2 regions of the Bacillus carboniphilus genome follow, and region 2 is predicted to be linked to the other one. Evidence: a T-box and tRNA genes for the amino acid it is inferred to sense, from the RefSeq annotation. Region 2 holds a T-box; the other holds one or more tRNA genes.
The links. The T-box of region 2 lies ahead of argS (arginine--tRNA ligase). A T-box ahead of a tRNA ligase gene usually reads a tRNA of that ligase, here a tRNA-Arg.
Positions count from the first base shown of each region.

Region 1 (4,720 bases), 1.6 Mb from region 2:
TGGGCACTGTCTCAACGAGAGACTCGGTGAAATTATAGTACCTGTGAAGATGCAGGTTACCCGCGACAGGACGGAAAGACCCCGTGGAGCTTTACTGTAGCCTGATATTGAATGTTGGTACAGCTTGTACAGAATAGGTAGGAGCCATAGAAGCCGGAGCGCTAGCTTCGGTGGAGGCGTCTTTGGGATACTACCCTGGCTGTATTGACCTTCTAACCCGCACCCGTCATCCGGGTGGGAGACAGTGTCAGGTGGGCAGTTTGACTGGGGCGGTCGCCTCCTAAAAAGTAACGGAGGCGCCCAAAGGTTCCCTCAGAATGGTTGGAAATCATTCGTAGAGTGTAAAGGCACAAGGGAGGCGACTGCGAGACCTACAAGTCGAGCAGGGACGAAAGTCGGGCTTAGTGATCCGGTGGTTCCGCATGGAAGGGCCATCGCTCAACGGATAAAAGCTACCCCGGGGATAACAGGCTTATCTCCCCCAAGAGTCCACATCGACGGGGAGGTTTGGCACCTCGATGTCGGCTCATCGCATCCTGGGGCTGTAGTCGGTCCCAAGGGTTGGGCTGTTCGCCCATTAAAGCGGTACGCGAGCTGGGTTCAGAACGTCGTGAGACAGTTCGGTCCCTATCCGTCGTGGGCGCAGGAAATTTGAGAGGAGCTGTCCTTAGTACGAGAGGACCGGGATGGACGCACCGCTGGTGTACCAGTTGTCTTGCCAAAGGCATCGCTGGGTAGCTATGTGCGGAAGGGATAAGTGCTGAAAGCATCTAAGCATGAAGCCCCCCTCAAGATGAGATTTCCCATCTAGCAATAGAGTAAGATCCCTGAAAGATGATCAGGTTGATAGGTTCGAGGTGGACGTGTGGTGACACATGGAGCTGACGAATACTAATCGATCGAGGACTTAACCACACACATGCGATTCTTGTCACACTTCGTTATTTAGTTTTGAAAGAATGAATTTTCTTTTGAAAAAAACGCTTGATATTATCTTAAAAATAAGTATAATATATTTTGTCCCTCTAAAATGGGACAAGGGTTTTGAGAGGCAAATAGTTTGAGAAATCAACTGAGGAAACCGAGGAGCATACTCCAGTACGTGACGACGTTGACGAAAGAAGATGACAAAAAAAATGCGCCTATTCAAAAGAAACCTACATAAGAAATAAAAGGGTTTTGAGAAACAAGCAGTTTGAGGAATCAACTGAGGAAACCGAGGAGGTAACTCCAGTACGTGACGACGTTGACGAAAGAAGATGACAAAAAAATGTGCCGTTTATCAAAAGCCGTAAACCCTATGTTTGGTGACGATAGCAAAGAGGTCACACCCGTTCCCATGCCGAACACGGAAGTTAAGCTCTTTAGCGCCGATGGTAGTTGGGGGTCTCCCCCTGTGAGAGTAGGACGTTGCCAAGCATTGGAGGATTAGCTCAGCTGGGAGAGCACTTGCCTTACAAGCAAGGGGTCGGCGGTTCGATCCCGTCATCCTCCACCATTTAAAATGAAATTGTTATCTGATAATATTTAAAACAAAGACCGTAAGGTCTGGCTATATACGCCGGTGTAGCTCAACTGGTAGAGCACGACCGAATAGGCTTCATAGAGTAAGCTTCAGCATACCGACTGAACAACATCTTGAATAAACTAATAGAAGTCGGGATGACGTTTTAAGAAAGAAAAATCAAATAATAGTTCACTTTTTATACGCCGGTGTAGCTCAATTGGTAGAGCAACTGACTTGTAATCAGTAGGTTGGGGGTTCAAGTCCTCTTGCCGGCACCACGAGTTTTTTTAGAGCCATTAGCTCAGTTGGTAGAGCATCTGACTTTTAATCAGAGGGTCGAAGGTTCGAGTCCTTCATGGCTCACCATTTTGAATTTCGCGGGTGTGGCGGAACTGGCAGACGCGCTAGACTTAGGATCTAGTGTCCTTGTGACGTGGGGGTTCGACTCCCTTCACCCGCATTATGATACGCGGAAGTAGTTCAGTGGTAGAACACCACCTTGCCAAGGTGGGGGTCGCGGGTTCGAATCCCGTCTTCCGCTCCAAGATCATTCCCCATGCCGGGGTGGTGGAATTGGCAGACACACAGGACTTAAAATCCTGCGGTAGGTGACTACCGTGCCGGTTCAAGTCCGGCCCTCGGCACCATTTAGCGCCCGTAGCTCAATTGGATAGAGCGTTTGACTACGGATCAAAAGGTTAGGGGTTCGACTCCTCTCGGGCGCGCCATTAGCGGGAAGTAGCTCAGCTTGGTAGAGCACATGGTTTGGGACCATGGGGTCGCAGGTTCGAATCCTGTCTTCCCGACCATGATTAAATTATATAATGGGGCCTTAGCTCAGCTGGGAGAGCGCCTGCCTTGCACGCAGGAGGTCAGCGGTTCGATCCCGCTAGGCTCCACCAAAAATGATCTTTGAAAACTAAACAAACCAAAAGCGTCAAATTTTTTTGAAACAACCATGAGTTAGCAAACTCATAAAATGATCAGATTGAATCTGACACCATTTTATCGGAGAGTTTGATCCTGGCTCAGGACGAACGCTGGCGGCGTGCCTAATACATGCAAGTCGAGCGGACTTGATGGAAAGCTTGCTTTCCATCAAGTTAGCGGCGAACGGGTGAGTAACACGTGGGCAACCTGCCTGTAAGACGGGGATAACTCCGGGAAACCGGGGCTAATACCGGATAAACCTTAAGACTACCTAGTCTAAAGTTGAAAGGTGGCTTTTAGCTATCGCTTACAGATGGGCCGCGGCGCATTAGCTAGTTGGTGAGGTAACGGCTCACCAAGGCGACGATGCGTAGCCGACCTGAGAGGGTGATCGGCCACACTGGGACTGAGACACGGCCCAGACTCCTACGGGAGGCAGCAGTAGGGAATCTTCCGCAATGGACGAAAGTCTGACGGAGCAACGCCGCGTGAGTGAAGAAGGTTTTCGGATCGTAAAGCTCTGTTGTTAGGGAAGAACAAGTATCGTTCGAATAGGGCGGTACCTTGACGGTACCTAACCAGAAAGCCACGGCTAACTACGTGCCAGCAGCCGCGGTAATACGTAGGTGGCAAGCGTTGTCCGGAATTATTGGGCGTAAAGCGCGCGCAGGCGGTTCTTTAAGTCTGATGTGAAATCTCGCGGCTCAACCGCGAGCGGTCATTGGAAACTGGGGAACTTGAGTGCAGAAGAGGAGAGTGGAATTCCACGTGTAGCGGTGAAATGCGTAGAGATGTGGAGGAACACCAGTGGCGAAGGCGACTCTCTGGTCTGTAACTGACGCTGAGGCGCGAAAGCGTGGGGAGCGAACAGGATTAGATACCCTGGTAGTCCACGCCGTAAACGATGAGTGCTAAGTGTTAGAGGGTTTCCGCCCTTTAGTCTTTGCGACAAACGCATTAAGCACTCCGCCTGGGGAGTACGGTCGCAAGACTGAAACTCAAAGGAATTGACGGGGACCCGCACAAGCGGTGGAGCATGTGGTTTAATTCGAAGCAACGCGAAGAACCTTACCAGGTCTTGACATCCTTCGCTACTTCTAGAGATAGAAGGTTCCCTTTCGGGGGACGAAGTGACAGGTGGTGCATGGTTGTCGTCAGCTCGTGTCGTGAGATGTTGGGTTAAGTCCCGCAACGAGCGCAACCCTTGATCTTAGTTGCCAGCATTCAGTTGGGCACTCTAAGGTGACTGCCGGTGACAAACCGGAGGAAGGTGGGGATGACGTCAAATCATCATGCCCCTTATGACCTGGGCTACACACGTGCTACAATGGATGGAACAAAGGGCAGCGAAGCTGCAAAGTGAAGCCAATCCCAAAAATCCATTCTCAGTTCGGATTGTAGGCTGCAACTCGCCTACATGAAGCCGGAATCGCTAGTAATCGCGGATCAGCATGCCGCGGTGAATACGTTCCCGGGTCTTGTACACACCGCCCGTCACACCACGAGAGTTTGTAACACCCGAAGTCGGTAGGGTAACCCTTTTAGGGAGCCAGCCGCCTAAGGTGGGACAGATGATTGGGGTGAAGTCGTAACAAGGTAGCCGTATCGGAAGGTGCGGCTGGATCACCTCCTTTCTAAGGAAAACTGTCTCTTTCGAGACAAAAACGTAAGGACGCTTCTTGGTTTGTTTAGTTTTGAGAGATCATCTCTCAAACAGAAAGACTTCGTTCTTTGAAAATTAAATAACGAAATGACAAGACATCAAAATTGTGATTTATGACTTTTAAAGTCGATGTAATAAATTCTAACGGTTAAGTTAGAAAGAGCGCACGGTGGATGCCTTGGCACTAGGAGCCGATGAAGGACGGGACTAACGCCGAAACGCTTCGGGGGGAGCCTGTAAGTAAGCTTTGATCCGGAGATATCCGAATGGGGAAACCCCCTACTCGTAATGGAGTAGGATCCATATCTGAATACATAGGATATGGAAGGCACACCCGGGGAACTGAAACATCTAAGTACCCGGAGGAGAGGAAAGCAAATGCGATTTCCTGAGTAGCGGCGAGCGAAACGGAATTAGCCCAAACCAAGAGGTTTCCTCTTGGGGTTGTAGGACACTCTATACGGAGTTACAAAGGAATGAGATAGATGAAGAGGTCTGGAAAGGCCCATCAGAGAAGGTAACAATCCTGTAGTCAAAATCTCATTCTCTCCAGAGTGGATCCTGAGTACGGCGGGACACGAGGAATCCTGCCGGAAGCAGGGAGGACCATCTCCCAAGGC
Region 1 is NZ_CP129013.1:2,785,426-2,790,145, forward strand. Features, by position in the region: rRNA gene LC087_RS14210 (23S ribosomal RNA) at 1-915, shown strand, start outside; rRNA gene rrf (5S ribosomal RNA) at 1,304-1,419, shown strand; tRNA gene LC087_RS14220 (tRNA-Val) at 1,423-1,498, shown strand; tRNA gene LC087_RS14225 (tRNA-Thr) at 1,710-1,785, shown strand; tRNA gene LC087_RS14230 (tRNA-Lys) at 1,798-1,873, shown strand; tRNA gene LC087_RS14235 (tRNA-Leu) at 1,885-1,967, shown strand; tRNA gene LC087_RS14240 (tRNA-Gly) at 1,977-2,051, shown strand; tRNA gene LC087_RS14245 (tRNA-Leu) at 2,066-2,154, shown strand; tRNA gene LC087_RS14250 (tRNA-Arg) at 2,159-2,235, shown strand; tRNA gene LC087_RS14255 (tRNA-Pro) at 2,240-2,316, shown strand; tRNA gene LC087_RS14260 (tRNA-Ala) at 2,334-2,409, shown strand; rRNA gene LC087_RS14265 (16S ribosomal RNA) at 2,513-4,071, shown strand; rRNA gene LC087_RS14270 (23S ribosomal RNA) at 4,247-4,720, shown strand, end outside.
Region 1: it has a tRNA-Arg gene. The T-box ahead of argS (arginine--tRNA ligase) is inferred to sense a tRNA for this amino acid. The anticodon was not compared.

Region 2 (16,567 bases):
AGTCAGAAGAAACTGATGAGGAAACTGAAGAAGAAGAAGAAGAAGAATAATCCATTCTCCTTAATTAATGTAAGAAAACCACTTTTCTAAAAAAGTGGTTTTCTCTACTATCTTTCTCTATGATACTTTTCTCGGTTCTCTTTGATTTGCAAGGATATAAATCCAAAGCTTAGAAAAAGAGCACAATAAGATACGTTTAAATAAACTTCATCCATATCTTCTTTCATAAATTCCATATAAGCAATACTTCCGAAGTAAACGGCAATAAAAAAAGTAATTAAACTTGCGACTAAAAATAGTTTCTTTATATTTAACATATTCCTCACCCCTTCATCCTTTCCAAAAAAAGGCAAAGAAACCACTTGACCAAATTTTTACTAAGCGATAGGTTGAATTCTTAATGATTTACTTTACTATTTTCAATCATCTTACTTATTTAGTCAAGCAGAAATATGAAAATCTATTCGACAGGAATTGCGTTTTCAACAACCTCAGTTGGGATCGTGATTTTTGTACCTTTATTTACCTTAGATTTAATTTCAAGTTTTGCATTCATCGTCATATTAGAACCATCTTCAACAATTTGGTCAGAATTAATATTAGATGTCACTTTCGTTAAGAAAAACTGGTCATCATAGTATAGCGAATAGTCTATAGAATTGATCTTACTTACACTTATCGACATATTGTTCATTTCTGAAGATTTTTCAAAAAATTGTACTAACCTTTCATCATTAAGATTTGAATTATTTAAAGTTAACCTGTACATTCCATTTTCATAGCTCATATCAAATAAATCAGAATAATCCTTTAATAATTGATTATATTGCTTGAAAGACTCAGCTATTTGTAATTCAGAAGGATCTATTACAGCATCTGTATGCCCTGAAACCCACTCTTCCTCACCAGGTATTAAGACATAACTATAATTTTTATCCATATACAATTCTATTTCCCCATCTATAGATCCCATATTCATATGAATAGCGTAAGGATCGTTGGTCATGTCCATTTTAATATCAATAGATGTTGTCATATTTTGACCATTGGATTCAATAGTTGTTTCACCTTCTACTACTGAAGAAATATCTGTTACTTCTGTTTGCATAATATTATCTATTACTTCTTGTTTCGTTAATTCTTCTTGATTTTCTTTCTTCTCATTTGTTGAACCAGTATCTGAAGAATTCCCTAAGCCACATGCTGAAACAGTTAACAATAATGCAAATACTATAATTAATCCTCTAAGATTCTTCATTTTTTCATCTCCTAAAAAATCTATCCCTATAATAATGCAAGATTTACACATACCCCTCAAATCAATCTGATTATTAGATTCATATTTTCTTAGTTTATCCTTTCAAAAAATGTGCTAATCCCTAAATATTTTTTGTAATAGTAAAGTGAAAAGGAACCCCTCAAAGAAGAGAAGTCTCTCAAGTTTACTATGTCTATAATAATCACATGTTGGATTGCTTTTTTACTCAGTTTCTAGATCTTCATAGTTTATTGCATTTTCTACAATTTCTGCTGGAATTTCTAGCTTATCGATATTATTTACTTCATAATCTGCTTTTAAATATATTTTTAGAGATGAGCTTTCTCCATTTTCATCCGTTATTTCAGAAATGACGTTTGTCTTTAGATTAGTTAAATGAAAATGCTCATTATATTCAAGTTTATACTCTATCTCACTTAACGTATCGAATTCCATAGACATACCATTTGCTGCATATGTTTGCTCTAAAAAGTCAAAGATTCTTTTGTCATTTAAGTCACTATTATCTAGTGTTAACGTGTATGTCCCACTTTCTTCTTCCATGTTGAATAAATCAATATGGTCATTTAAAACTTGATTATATAGTTTATAGGATTCCATTACATCACCCTCGGATGTATCATACACTTCTTCTCTCGGTCCCGAAATCCATCGACCTTCTCCTGGAACTAAAATGTACCCTAAATCCTCACCTAGATAAATTTCCATATCACCATCAACAGTTGACATATCCATATGCATAACATTTGGTTCTGCTGTAACATCTACCTCCATATTAAAAGAGGTGGAGAAGTCTTGACTATTCGCTTTAATAGTGGTTTTCCCTTCAACAATCGACTTTACACTCGCTAATTCCACTTGTGTAATTTCATCTACTAATTCTTCTTTTGTCATTCCATTTTTTTTCGTTTGGCTTGTTTCTTTTTTTTCACTCGAACCATCAGATGAAGCTTCTTCTCCTGAATCACAAGCTACTAAGCTAACACAGATTGCTAAAACTAACATAAAAACGTTCTTTTTTTTCATTCCTTCAACTCCTAACAAATTTCCACTAATCAAGTATACACAATCTCAACTATAAAATTATTACTTTTTCTCATTTGGTTACAAAAACCAATAAACTGGTTAAATAATCCATAGAAGAAACGTCTAGAAATCTACTCTACACGTTTCTTCTATCGTCATTCATCTATAAATTTATCTGGATGCTTTTTCATTTGGTTGATCGTTGCTTCAACTAACTCTATTGGAAATGAATAGCTTCTATCTTCATTTTCTTTTTGAAAAGATATATCATAACGCTCAACACCACGATTGATAGAAATATTCGAAACAGCAAACTGTTCTTTTAGCATTTCAGCAAATAATCGTTCTGTATCGACAGCCGCTTGATCATGTGGCCACTGATCCGTGACTAATTTAATGGACAACCAATTGTAAAAAACATCTTGTAAAGAGTTCATGCCCCGCTCTCTTGGTCCCCTCTCTTTGATAAATAAAGACGAATTTTATAAATAATAAGTATTAACGCTGCCACTACTAATCCTTCTGCAACTGGTAAAAAGATCCCTAAAAAGGTTAAAACCGTGCATCCTAACGCAAGAAAAAGATAAATAACGGCCGCTTTTAATATAGGTAACCTTTTTGCAAATCCTAGTTTAAAAACGATAATCGATAAAACCAATATGGTAAAGTATAAATACCACATACCCAATTCAGGTTGTTCATCAACTCTATACAAACTAGAAAAAAATGATAACCTTTGAGAAACATTTGTACTCACAATAATCCTCCTTTATTTTTATTCGTAGAGGTTTAATTTCAGTATATCTCTATTTGAAATTCAAGCCAATAAAAAAGAAAAAGAAAGGCTATCTCAATGATAGAAATCATCATTAAGACAACCCTTTAATTACATTCCAGCTAGTTTTTTCTTCTTCGCTTGTTTTTCACGCTCGTTTTTATCTAAAATTTTCTTTCTTAAACGAATCGACTCTGGTGTTACTTCGCAATATTCATCATCATTCAAATATTCTAGTGCTTCTTCTAAAGACATAATTCTTGGACGTTTAATGCCCACTGTTTGATCCTTAGTAGCTGAACGAATATTTGTTTGTTGTTTTGTTTTAACAATATTAACGACAAGATCATTTTCCCGAGTATGCTCTCCAACAATCATCCCTGCATACACTTCTGTACCTGGTTCAACAAAAATCGTTCCGCGATCTTCAACTGCTTGAATACCATAGGCAGATGATTTTCCATTTTCCATTGAAACAAGAACCCCTTGTCTTCTTCCTCCAATTTGACCTTGCTGAAGAGGTTGATAACTGTCAAATGTATGATTAATGATTCCATATCCTCTTGTAATAGACATAAACTCAGTGGAATAACCAATAAGTCCTCGAGATGGTACACTAAAAATTAAGCGCACTTGACCGTTCCCATTATTAATCATATCTAACATTTCACCTTTTCGTGATCCTAAAGACTCGATGACAGATCCTACATTTTCTTCTGGAACATCTATTTGCACTCGCTCAAATGGTTCACATTTAACTCCGTCCACTTCACGAATGATGACTTCAGGTTTTGATACTTGCAATTCAAATCCTTCACGACGCATATTTTCAATAAGGATTGATAAATGTAATTCACCGCGACCTGATACAATCCAAGCGTCTGGTGAATCAGTAGGGTCTACACGCAAACTAACATCTGTTTGCAATTGCTGCTGAAGACGCTCTTCAATTTTGCGAGCAGTTACGAATTTTCCTTCTCTTCCGGCAAATGGACTGTTATTAACAACGAACGTCATTTGTAATGTTGGCTCATCAATGCGAAGTACTGGAAGTGCTTCTTGATGCTCTACAGGACAGACCGTTTCTCCTACATTAATATCTTCCATACCAGATACAGCAATTAAGTCTCCCGCATGTGCTTCATTAATTTCTACTTTTTTCAGTCCTTGAAAACCAAACATTTTGGTTACACGGAAATTTTTTGCTGTTCCATCCAACTTCATTAAGGAAACTTGCTGTCCTACTTTCATTGTTCCTCTAAATACACGGCCAATCCCAATTCTACCTACGTAGTCGTTATAATCAAGTAAAGCTACTTGGAATTGAAGTGGCTCTTCACGATTATCAACTGGAGATGGCATGTTTTCAACGATCGATTTAAATAAAGCTTCCATATTCTCATCTTGCTTGTCAGCATCAATACTTGCTGTCCCATTAATTGCGGATGCATAGACAACTGGGAACTCAAGCTGATCTTCATTTGCATCAAGTTCAATGAAAAGCTCTAACACTTCATCAATGACTTCTTCTGGACGTGCAGATGGTTTATCAATCTTATTCACTACAACAATCGGTGTTAATTGTTGCTCTAACGCTTTTTTCAATACAAAACGCGTTTGTGGCATACAGCCTTCATAAGCATCGACAACTAATAAAACACCATCGACCATTTTCATAATACGTTCCACTTCACCGCCGAAATCAGCGTGTCCTGGTGTGTCTAATATATTGATGCGCGTGTCTTTGTATTGCACAGCGGTATTTTTCGCTAATATCGTAATCCCACGTTCACGCTCTAAATCATTTGAATCCATTGCTCGTTCAGCTACTTGTTCGTTATCTCTAAACGTTCCTGATTGATGAAGCAATTGATCCACTAACGTCGTTTTTCCATGGTCAACGTGAGCTATAATCGCAATATTTTTAATATCTTCTCTTAACTTCACTTTTTCATCTCCAATACTATTCATTAACCGTACAGTATTATATCATAGATAGAAGAAATAAAAATCTTTTTCATTCGTCTATACAAATAAATAACATTTTATTTGACGCAAAAGGGGTCATTAGTATGAAAAAAATCAATGGATTATTATTATTTTTAGCATTTTTAGGAGCAACATTTATGGTTGCTACTGGAATCGCCGTTGGTGAAGGTAGTGTTTTAGGGGTTATTGCCTCCATTATTGGAATAATCGTTGTATTTGGAAGTGGATTTACATACAAGAAAAAACTTAGAGAACAAGGGAGGTTGTGAGGTTTCTTCAATCGTTATTATTAATATTTACGCTAATTCTAAAGTCAGGTGGAGAAAAAAGTGTGATTCAATTGCCCCTCACACTTTTTTCTTACCATAGTAGTCTATTTTTAGGACTACGAAGATAATCTTTAGCTTTATTAATAGCAATCTGATAAAGCCACGTTTTTAATGAAGAATTCCCCTTAAACTGATGATATTTTTGCGAAAAAGTAATAAACGTTTCTTGAACAATATCTTCTGCTGAAGTCCAATTTTTCACATATGAATAGACTAATTTTAATAATGACGTTCCATGATCTGTCATCACTTCCCGTAAGAATTTTTCATCAATGTGATCATTCAATTCTTTCCACCTCCTTAAGCCAACTAATCCTTTAGACGAGTAATCCTTAGATAGGTGACAAAATTCTCAAAAAATAAAAGCACCCTTAAAGGATGCTAGCAAGTTTTTATTATATATTGTTCTTACTCACTCTTATACTTTCCCTTTATATATTTCTCCACAATCTCACCATGTATCGAGGAATTTGCTCCAAATACGCTATTCGTTCCTAACATGTTAAGAGGCTTTCCATCTAATGTGGTCACTTTCCCTCCCACTTCTTCAATCAATACCAATCCCGCAGCAATATCCCAAGGTGCGAGTCTCATTGTAATGTAACCATCTAAGATCCCAGCGGCTATACTCGCAAATTCGATAGCTGCAGATCCATAAGAACGAGTACCACGGACATCGGTGACTAAAGGAGTAATACAGTAGGATCAATTCTCCTATTCTTTGTAATCCATGTAGCATTCAACGATAAAATGGATTCATGTAATTTAGTTTCTTGTAAATTTGGTAATTTACGATCATTTAAAAAAGCTCCGTTCCCTTTAAGGACATGAAACATTTCATCTCGGACAACATCATAAATAATCCCGATCTTACCCACTCCATCTTCATAAATACCAATAGAAATGGCAAAATTTCGTTGTTGATGGACAAAATTCATCGTCCCATCAATTGGGTCAATAATCCAAACAATCCCGTCTAATGAGCATAATTCATGTCCACAAACTTCTTCTCCTAATATTTTATGAGTTGGGAACTTTTCCTCTATTCGTCTAATAAAAAACGTTTCTGTTTCTTTATCCATATTAGTCACTAGATCATTAACATTTGATTTTGTTTCAATGGTTAATGATTCAGAGAAAGACTCTTTTATTCGATCACCTGCTTCTTTTACCCAATTACGAGCGATTTGATAAACTTCTTCCCAATTCGTCATTTATGTAAACCCTCATTTCCTTATACTAAAAAGATTATAACATCCTTACTATAATATAAACATTTCGGTCAAAGTCTTAATAACAGTTAAAACAAAAATCAACAAAGCAGGCCCTTCCTTTCAGTAATAGGATTGGCCTGCCATTTCATATTAGACACTTATTATATACTAATTAAACTTATTCTTTCACCATAAGCCATTTTTCTCGTAACGCTTCCAGTTTATCAAGGGTCGTTTGCTTTTTATCGGTATCATTTTCTTGCATTGCTTCGAATAATGTGGCAAGCTCATAATCAATTTCAAGCCTTATGATTCCTATTTGATCACCATTTGGCTGCTTATAGTTTCCATTCTTAACTTTTTCCATCCTTTAACGCCCCTTTCTTTTTATTATATCATAAATTCAAAATAAACAAAAAATTCTGTTTCATTTTTTTAAATACCGATGAGTTGGATCCTTTCTAAAATCGTTACTACTTTGGACATACTATAGACTATACTAAAAAGAAGAGTACCTTCTCTAAACTAATAAATCATACAAGAAGAAAGAAGGCATATAAAATGAAATTTGAAGGTTTTACAAAAGAAGATTTTGATACGTTTACCGTAGATGGACTGGATGAACGAATGCAATTAATAAAGGACCGAATCCAACCAAAGTTTTCACTTATTGGAGAGGAATTATGCGAAGATCTTTCAGCAGCTCTTGGAAATGAAATGTACTTACATATTGCCAAACATGCGAGAAGAACAAAGAATCCACCGAAAGACACGTGGTTAGCTATTTGCGAGAACAAACGAGGGTATAAACAGCATCCTCATTTCCAAATTGGGCTTTGGGACGATCACTTATTTATATGGTTAGCATATATTTATGAAGCTCCGAATAAACAACAAATAGGTAAAACGTTTCTTGATGATTTTTCTCTTCTTCTTGAAACCATTCCAACTGATTATAAAATTTCAAAAGACCATACAAAAAACCAAGCCTTAACTATGACCGAAGAAAACTTAAAACAAACATTAACTCGATTTTATGAAGTGAAAAAAGGAGAATTTTTAGTTGGAAGACAAATTCAAGCAGGAGATCCAATTTTGGAAGATGGCAAAGCTCTTATAAACATTGCAAAGGAGACCTTTCACACCTTATTACCAATCTACAAATTATCATTAATCTATTGATTTTTTTTTGATTTCATGTTAATTAATTAAGTGGAAGATTATTAGCACTCAAAAAGCGTGAGTGCTAATAATGTCGATCATTGCTAAAAACGAAGGGAGAATGACAATGGCAATTAAACAATTTGAGGCTGAATCAAAAAGACTTTTAGAATTGATGATTAATTCAATTTATTCACATCGAGAAATTTTTCTTAGAGAATTAATCTCAAACGCTAGTGATGCGATTGACAAGATCTACTACAAGGCGTTAACAGATGACACGATCGAATTTAAAAAAGATGATTACTACATAAAACTTACGATTGATAAAGAAAACAGACTGTTAACCATTACAGATACAGGTATTGGAATGACTGAAGAGGAGCTTCAAAATAACCTTGGGGTCATTGCAAAAAGTGGTACCTTCTCATTTAAAAACGAAAATGAGATAAAAGACGGCTACGACATTATCGGTCAATTTGGCGTTGGGTTTTATTCCTCCTTTATGGTTGCTGACGAGGTTACGGTCATAACAAAGGCTTTAGGTAGTGAGCAAGCGTACAAATGGCATTCTCATGGAATCGATGGTTATACCATAGAAGGCTGTGAAAAAGTGGATGTTGGTACTGAAATCACTTTGAAAATTAAAGAAAATAGTGAAGAGGAAGAATTTGATGACTACTTAGAGGAATACCGAATTAAATCTATTGTTAAAAAATATTCTGATTTTATTCGTTACCCAATTAAGATGGAAGTTACAGAAAGCAAACTAAAAGAAGGTAGCGAAGATGAGTATGAGAAGGTGCAAGAAGAACAAACCGTCAATAGCATGGTCCCGATTTGGAGAAAAAACAAAAGCGAATTAACAGATGAAGATTATGAAAATTTCTATTCTGAAAAACATTATGGTTTTGATAAACCTTTAAAACATGTTCACATTAGCGTTGATGGTGCGGTTCGTTACCAATCTATTTTATACATTCCGAAAGAAACACCTTATAACTATTACACAAAAGAGTTTGAAAAAGGATTAGAACTTTACTCTAATGGCGTGTTAATTATGGAGAAATGTCCTGATCTTCTTCCAGATTACTTTAGTTTCGTAAAAGGAATGGTGGATTCTGAAGACCTATCTCTCAATATTTCAAGAGAAATTTTGCAACATGATCGCCAGTTAAAATTGATTGCTAAAAACATTAAAAAGAAAATTAAAAGCCAACTCCTTTCTTTGCAAAAAGATGAGAGAGACAGCTACCTTGATTTCTTTGAATCGTTCGGAAGACAGTTGAAATATGGGATTTACAGTGATTTTGGAGCGAATAAAGATGATCTCCAAGATTTAATCATGTTTTATTCTTCTAAAGAAAAAGAACTAGTAACACTAGATGAATATGTTTCAAGAATGCCAGAAGAACAAAAGTACATTTATTTCGCCTCTGGTGAAACATATGAACGAATTGATAAATTGCCCCAAACAGAACTTGTAAAAGATAAAGGATTTGAAATTTTATACTTCATTGATGACGTCGACGAGTTTGCCATCAACGTTTTAGGAAGATATAAAGAGAAAGAATTCAAATCTGTTTCAAGCGGTGATTTAGGAATTGAAGCGGATGAAATCGTTGAGGATGAAGAAGAAAAAGATCAAAATGAAGAATTGTTCAGTGAGATGAAATCCGTTCTATCTACTAAAGTAAAAGAGGTAAAAGCTTCAAAACGACTAAAGAGCCACCCTGTTTGTTTATCAACAGAAGGACAAATCTCGATTGAAATGGAAAAAATTATGCAATCCATGCCTGATAATCCGAATATGAAAGCCGATAAGGTTCTTGAAATAAACTTGAATCATAAAGTATTTGGTGCGCTAAAAGATACTTTTAAAAACGACAAGCAAAAATTCGAGCTTTATACAAACATTTTATATAATCAAGCGCTTTTAATTGAAGGGTTACCATTGGAAGATCCTGTTTCCTTCACAAATAACATTTGCGAAATTATGGAATAAGCAACATTAAAACTTACAAGCAAAGGGTGCAACTGTTGTGCACCCTTTGCTTTTCATATTACACCTCTACATTTTTTCAGGTGCTTGAATTCCTAATAATCTTAGCCCTTCTTTCAGGACCACTGTCACTGCATATACAACTAGTAACTTCGTCTGTTTGTTTTCCGAATGTAAAATGTTCACTTTTCCATAATATTTGTTGAACGCTTGTGAAAGATCAATGATATACTTCGCAATTCGGGAAGGGTCATAGATCTCATAAGCCTTGTGAACAACACTAGGAAACTCGGTTAATAAAGTAATGATAGGCCATTCATCGTTCCAACCATTCATACTCTCTATAGTGAATGTTTCTAGATGCCAATGGGCTTTTCGTAAAATAGAACAACCTCGAGCGTATGTATATTGTACATATGGTCCTGTTTCTCCATCAAATCGAACCATATCTTCTAAAGAAAACTCTACATCATTTAAGCGGAAATTTTTTAGATCATGAAAAACAATGGCCCCTACTCCAACCATTTTTGCAACCTCTTCTTTATTTTCCAGTTGCGGATTTTTTTCTTCAATATTTTTTAAGGTCATATTAATTGATTGATTTAACACTTCTTCAAACAAAACAACTTTACCTTTACGAGTCGACATCTTTTTTCCGTTTTTTAAAATTAAACCGAAAGGAATATGAATGAGATCCTCTGACCAACGGTATCCCATCTTATTTAAAACTACCTCTATTTGCTTAAAATGTAAGCTCTGTTCATGTCCCACTACATATATTGACTGATAAAATTGATACTGTTCTTTTCTATATAGAGCTGCTGCAATGTCTCGAGTCGCATAGAGAGTCGCACCATCTGACTTTTTAATTAAACATGGGGGGGAGGTCTTCTTCTTCAAGTTTTACTACCATAGCTGAGTCAGATTCTTCTAATAACCCCTTTTCATCCAGTAAACGAACAATACGTTCCATTTTATCATTGTAAAAGGATTCACCAGCACAAGAGTCAAAATGAACATTCAATAGTTTGTATATTTTTTCAAATTCTTTTAATGACTCTTCTCTAAACCATTTCCATAACTCAACCGCCTCATAATCCCCCTCTTCTAGTTTTTTAAACCAGCTTCTCCCCTCACAAGCTAACCCCTCATTTTTTTCCGCTTCATCATGAAATTTCACATACAAATTGAATAGTTCTTGAATCGGATTCTTTTTGACCTCTTCTTCTGTTCCCCACTTTCGATATGCATACATCAACTTTCCGAATTGTGTTCCCCAATCCCCTATATAATTAATTTTAAAGGGTTTAAAGCCACATTTCTCTAGGATTAAAGAAATAGAATTACCTATAACAGTAGAACGTAAGTGCCCCATTGAAAAAGGCTTCGCAATATTCGGAGAGGACATATCGATCGTAATCGTTTGATTTTCCCCGAAATTTTGATTACCGTAGCTCGATTTTTTGTATCGGATTTCATTTAGCGTTTGCTCAGCTACTAATTTCTTGTTCAAAAATACATTTAAATAAGGACCTACCACTTCGAGTTCATTAAATAATGGGGAAGCAATACTTTCCTTTAATTCCTCTGCGATGACGGAAGGTGCTTTTTTAAATTTTTTAGATAAAGAAAAACAAGGAAAAGCTAAATCTCCATGTTGTGAATTTTTAGGTCTTTCAATAAGTGATAAAACTTCATTAGGAGTAACGTGATTCTCTATCTTACTGTGAATGATTTTTGCCAATTCTAGTTTAAACTGTTCCATCATAATCCTCCTTTAAATTAAAAAAACCCCCGCCTCTTAAATTTAATTAAGAGACGAGAGTTTGCTCCCGCGGTACCACTCTAGTTGTTCCATGTGAACCAGCTTCAAATACGTAACGAGTATGACCCGGCATCCTCTACACATTTCAAGGATACTTCTCCAAAGTGCGCTTCATTAATGAGGAAGCATTAGGCTCTCACCACCCCTAATTCGCTATAACTTCCTTTTCCATTAACTACTCTCTTTATCAATGAATGAATGTATGTAATTATTTTATGGTTAATCTTACAACAAGAAAGCAAGTCTGACAAGTTATTTTTTATGTTCAAGTAGTTCAAATAAGTTAACATAATAAAATTATGGTTAATTCTCTACCTTGAGTTTTGATGTTGTTTCTTAATCTTGAATCACATGGAAATCAGTTCTCCATCATTCATTTTTCTTGCCTTTTCTACTACACGATAAGTAGAAAAACCACTTTCCTCTTCAAATTGGTTCGTAATCTTTTTTTCCTCTGCTTTACTTGGAACGATTTTTTTAAATTTTTTATAGAGATTCATTAACTTTTCCCGTTGTATCCCTGTTTCATACGCCTTTTCAATCGCTTCGAAAAATGTGACCACATCAATCACCTCATCTGTCGTCCATTCAAAATCAATCGGATAGGAATAATCTTTTTTCATTTATTTCACTTCCATTCGTCTTTTATCGACTCCGCTTTTTTGATCATTGTTTCAATAAGTGTATGAACAGTGGGAATATCGTGGATAAGACCCAATACTTGTCCTGCCCATGCGAAGCCTTCCTCTATTTTACCATCATATATGTAGGTTTTATTACGTTCTCCACTAATGTACTCTTTTATTTCTTCATAACTAGAGTTTTTAGTTTCAAAGTCAATAATTTTTTCCGTCCATTGATTTTTAATGGCTCGTGCCGGTGTTCCTAAAGATCTTTTAATCACGACGGTATCTCTCTCATCCCCATTCACTAGTGTCTCTTTATATAATTGATGCGCATGAATACATTCTTTTGTTGCAATAAATCTTGTACCCATCTCTATTCCTTCAGCCCCAAGAGCAAACGCTGCAAGGAGACCCCTACCATCTCCAATCCCTCCCGAAGCAATCACCGGAATTGAAACGGCATCGACTACTTGAGGAATGAGTACAAACGTCCCAGTATCATCTCTTCCTAAATGTCCTCCTCCCTCTTGACCAACAACCATTACAGCGTCCGCTCCTAGTTGCTCTGCTTTCTGTGCTTGTCTTTTTTGATGAAACTAAGACGAGTTTCTTTATGGTTGTTTTCTCTAATTCTTTTAAAATAGAAGCTGGGTTTCCACCAGTCATACTAATTACTGGTACTTCCTCATTAATCGCTGCCTCCAGTAAATGTTGATAAGGTCGACCATGTTGTCCAATTGCAAAGTTAACGCCAAATGGATTGTTTGTTTTCTCTCTTACTCTATTAATTTCTTTTCTTAATAAGTCAGGCGATCCTAAAGACATGGCTGTTATTTGCCCAAGTCCACCTGCTTTACTAACGGCTGAAGCTAATTCTGAATAGGCTAAATAGGCAAGGCCCTCTTGAACAATCGGATATTTAATATTTAGTAATTTGGTAATTCTTGTATTCCACATTCATAAATCACCTCTCCAATTAATCTTCTTCACATATTATTCTATTTCCTTTGTCGGTCAAAAAGTCATATATCCAAATATACTTCATAAAATAAGTACAAGTAGAGTACTATTTTAAACTCTAATGAAGAATGTACCTAAAAAGGGTGGTTTAATGAATATACAAGAAGAAATAAAACTTTTAAGATATCAAATCAGGTTGCTACACATGATGAATAAAAATAAATCCTTCCCCTTCTATACTTTTGTCTTAACTCATAATATCACGGAGGAACAAGTGAATGTATTATTGTCTGTCCTGACAATTTTTGAACACAAATATTTGACTAAGGATTCAAAAGATCAGAAGTTTTCTGAAGAAGACAAGAAAATAATTGAAGATTCTCTTTTATCATTTGAAGAGTTAAAACAAGCGGATATATGCCTTTATGATTTTGAAAATCAATTAAAGAAAATTTTCACAGAAAACACATTTGATTATAGACATTTATCCATGTCTTTAGTTAAGCAAGGAGTTCATGAAGAATTATTAACAAAATTGTATGAAATGAAATAATTATTCTTTTAAATATCACCTCTTTGCCCAATAACCAGGGCTTTTTTATTTTTTCTTCTTTTCAATTGATAGGTGAAAATGCTATAATTCTTTTGCTTTTAATTGATGCATTGTTTAAAGTTATTTATCAACAATAAGATCAAGAAATGTTTTTACTATTAGAAGGTGGGAAAATAATTGTCACAATACGAAACACCCTTATTTACAGGGCTTTTACAACATATAAACAAAAATCCGATTCAGTTCCATATTCCTGGACATAAAAAAGGTGCAGGGATGGACCCTCAATTTACAGAATTTATCGGGGAAAATGCTCTTGCAATGGATTTAATAAATATTGGTCCTTTAGATGATCTTCATGCACCACATGGGATGATCAAGGAAGCTCAAACGCTAGCTGCGGAAGCATTTGGTGCAGACTACTCATTTTTTTTCTGTACAAGGAACAAGCGGCGCGATTATGACGATGGTCATGACGGTTTGCGGACCTGGGGACAAAATCATCGTTCCAAGAAATGTCCACAAATCGGTCATGTCCGCTATTGTTTTTTCAGGGGCAATCCCTATCTTCATACATCCAGAAATTGATGATGAATTAGGCATCTCACATGGAATTACGATAGATGCCGTTGAAAAATCTCTTAAGCAAAACCCTGATGCAAAAGGCTTATTAGTAATTAATCCAACCTATTTTGGTGTATCTGCCAATTTAAAAAGAATTGTTGAGCTTGCTCATGAATATAATATCCCGGTACTTGTTGATGAAGCACATGGAGTTCATATTCATTTTCATGATCAATTGCCCTTATCAGCCATGCAAGCAGGAGCCGATATGGCTGCCACGAGTGTTCACAAACTCGGTGGATCTATGACACAAAGTTCAGTATTGAATATTAAAGAAGGGTTTGTCACTCCCGAACGTGTTCAAGCCATTTTAAGTATGTTAACAACAACTTCAACATCGTATTTACTTTTAGCATCTTTAGATGTAGCAAGACGAAGACTTGCAATTGAAGGAAAAGAATTACTCGATCAAACAATCTCTTTAGCAAATAATACGAGAACGAAAATTAATCAAATCCCTTTAATTAATTGTATTGGAGAAGAGATTCTTCAGAAGAGAGCAGCTCATGATTATGATCCTACTAAGCTCATTATATCTGTGAAAGAGCTTGGCATAACAGGTTATGATGTCGAGATATGGTTGCGAGAAAAATATAATATCGAGGTAGAGCTATCTGACCTTTACAATATTTTATGTATTATCACTCCAGGAGACCGTAAAGAGGACACAGAGGTATTAGTTGAAGCCTTAGCTAAACTTTCTAAGGAAAATATTCAGCCCTCAATGGAACAGAGAAAAACAAAGGTGTTGCTCCCCCTGATATTCCCGTTCTCTCTTTAACACCTAGAGATGCTTTTTATGCAGAAACTGAGAGTATTCCTTTTGAACAATCAGCTGGAAGAATTATTGCTGAGTTTATAATGGTTTATCCGCCTGGAATCCCAATTTTTATTCCAGGAGAAATCATTACAGAGGATAACTTAAACTATATAAAAGAAAACATTCAAGCGGGACTACCTGTTCAAGGTCCCGAAGACCCCTCGTTAAATCATTTAAAAGTGATCAAAGAACATAGAGCAATAAAATAAGAAAGGCGCAAGCGCGCGTCTAACGAGGACAACTAGGATCTATTAAAAAATAAGAAGCATTCAACTTTTAGTGGCTGAATGCTTCTCTTCCCTTTGTTTGACCCTGAAAATTTTTTGCTTTATAACTCGTCAACGTGAGTTTCGACACATTGGTCATGACTGTCTTCACATTTCCCATAAAGAACCGTTACTTTTTCATCTTCAAAATGACTAACCGTGCTATTACAATGTTGACAAACAATCGTTCCCATTCCATCTACCCCTTTACCACTTTTTAGATTACTATTTTTCCTCTCAAACGACTGACCTACAACACTATTTAACTTTAACTATATAATAATGTATCACATTTACTTCGTCAAGCCCAAATTGTATAACACATTAAAGGAAAAGCGGAAGCGCACGTTTATCGATAAAATACAAGTGAAACCTCATTATAATAAATGGAACAGTAAAGTTTACAGGCTGTATTAATTGAATAATAATTTCCATTGTATTACAATGAAACTATTAAAATGAGAGTAGGTGTCAACCTATGCAGCAATCCTACATTATGCTTTGTGATCATAATGAAACTGTAACAATTAATAAGATTACAGAATTACTACACCACTACAAAGAAATAACAAATAAACTAAGTAAACAGTTAAACTGGGAATATGAACCTCGTGCGTTTCCATACACCATTAAAATAAGTCATACTGATCAAATTATTCTAGAAGCTACATCCCTTCCATATAAAAAAATCTTCATAGAACTTTCTCCTAAAAGAAATCAAACTGGCCATATGATTCAATTTACATTAACGGAAGAGTCTACTTTTGCAGATAAAGGAAAAGCAAATGAGCTTATTAAGATTATTGGGAAAAAATTAAAAGGCAAAATCGTTTTATTTAATGGGAGGACCATTCGTGATTACATGTGATATTGTTATATCTTTCACTATTCAAAAAACGATAAAATCTTATCATTTTTGTAACAAATAGGTTACAAAAAAAGGATTTTGTAGAAAACATGGTAAAATTGGATTACAAGCATCCAAATAGGAACGTATTAATAAGCAAAAAGCTTTTTATTTTTTACGTTTATCACTATTCCATATTATTATATAAATTTTTGTTTTCTTTAAGATAACATGCTTCGATATACATATACTAGGATGATTGGATAGATTA
Region 2 is NZ_CP129013.1:727,837-744,403, reverse strand. Features, by position in the region: gene LC087_RS03735 (hypothetical protein) at 1-50, shown strand, start outside; gene ypmT (protein YpmT) at 108-317, opposite strand; gene LC087_RS03725 (DUF6612 family protein) at 461-1,258, opposite strand; gene LC087_RS03720 (DUF6612 family protein) at 1,481-2,305, opposite strand; gene LC087_RS03715 (hypothetical protein) at 2,461-2,742, opposite strand; gene LC087_RS03710 (YlaH-like family protein) at 2,739-3,062, opposite strand; gene typA (translational GTPase TypA) at 3,192-5,027, opposite strand; gene LC087_RS03700 (DUF5325 family protein) at 5,153-5,338, shown strand; gene LC087_RS03695 (sigma-70 family RNA polymerase sigma factor) at 5,430-5,684, opposite strand; partial or broken gene LC087_RS03690 (inositol monophosphatase family protein) at 5,807-6,612, opposite strand; gene LC087_RS03685 (hypothetical protein) at 6,791-6,979, opposite strand; gene LC087_RS03680 (DUF1054 domain-containing protein) at 7,174-7,794, shown strand; gene htpG (molecular chaperone HtpG) at 7,901-9,778, shown strand; partial or broken gene argS (arginine--tRNA ligase) at 9,845-11,540, opposite strand; T-box leader at 11,587-11,800, opposite strand; gene LC087_RS03665 (UPF0223 family protein) at 11,948-12,223, opposite strand; partial or broken gene LC087_RS03660 (NAD(P)H-dependent flavin oxidoreductase) at 12,229-13,183, opposite strand; gene LC087_RS03655 (hypothetical protein) at 13,461-13,739, shown strand; partial or broken gene LC087_RS03650 (aminotransferase class I/II-fold pyridoxal phosphate-dependent enzyme) at 13,917-15,392, shown strand; gene LC087_RS03645 (GapA-binding peptide SR1P) at 15,512-15,643, opposite strand; gene LC087_RS03640 (DUF1885 family protein) at 15,928-16,317, shown strand.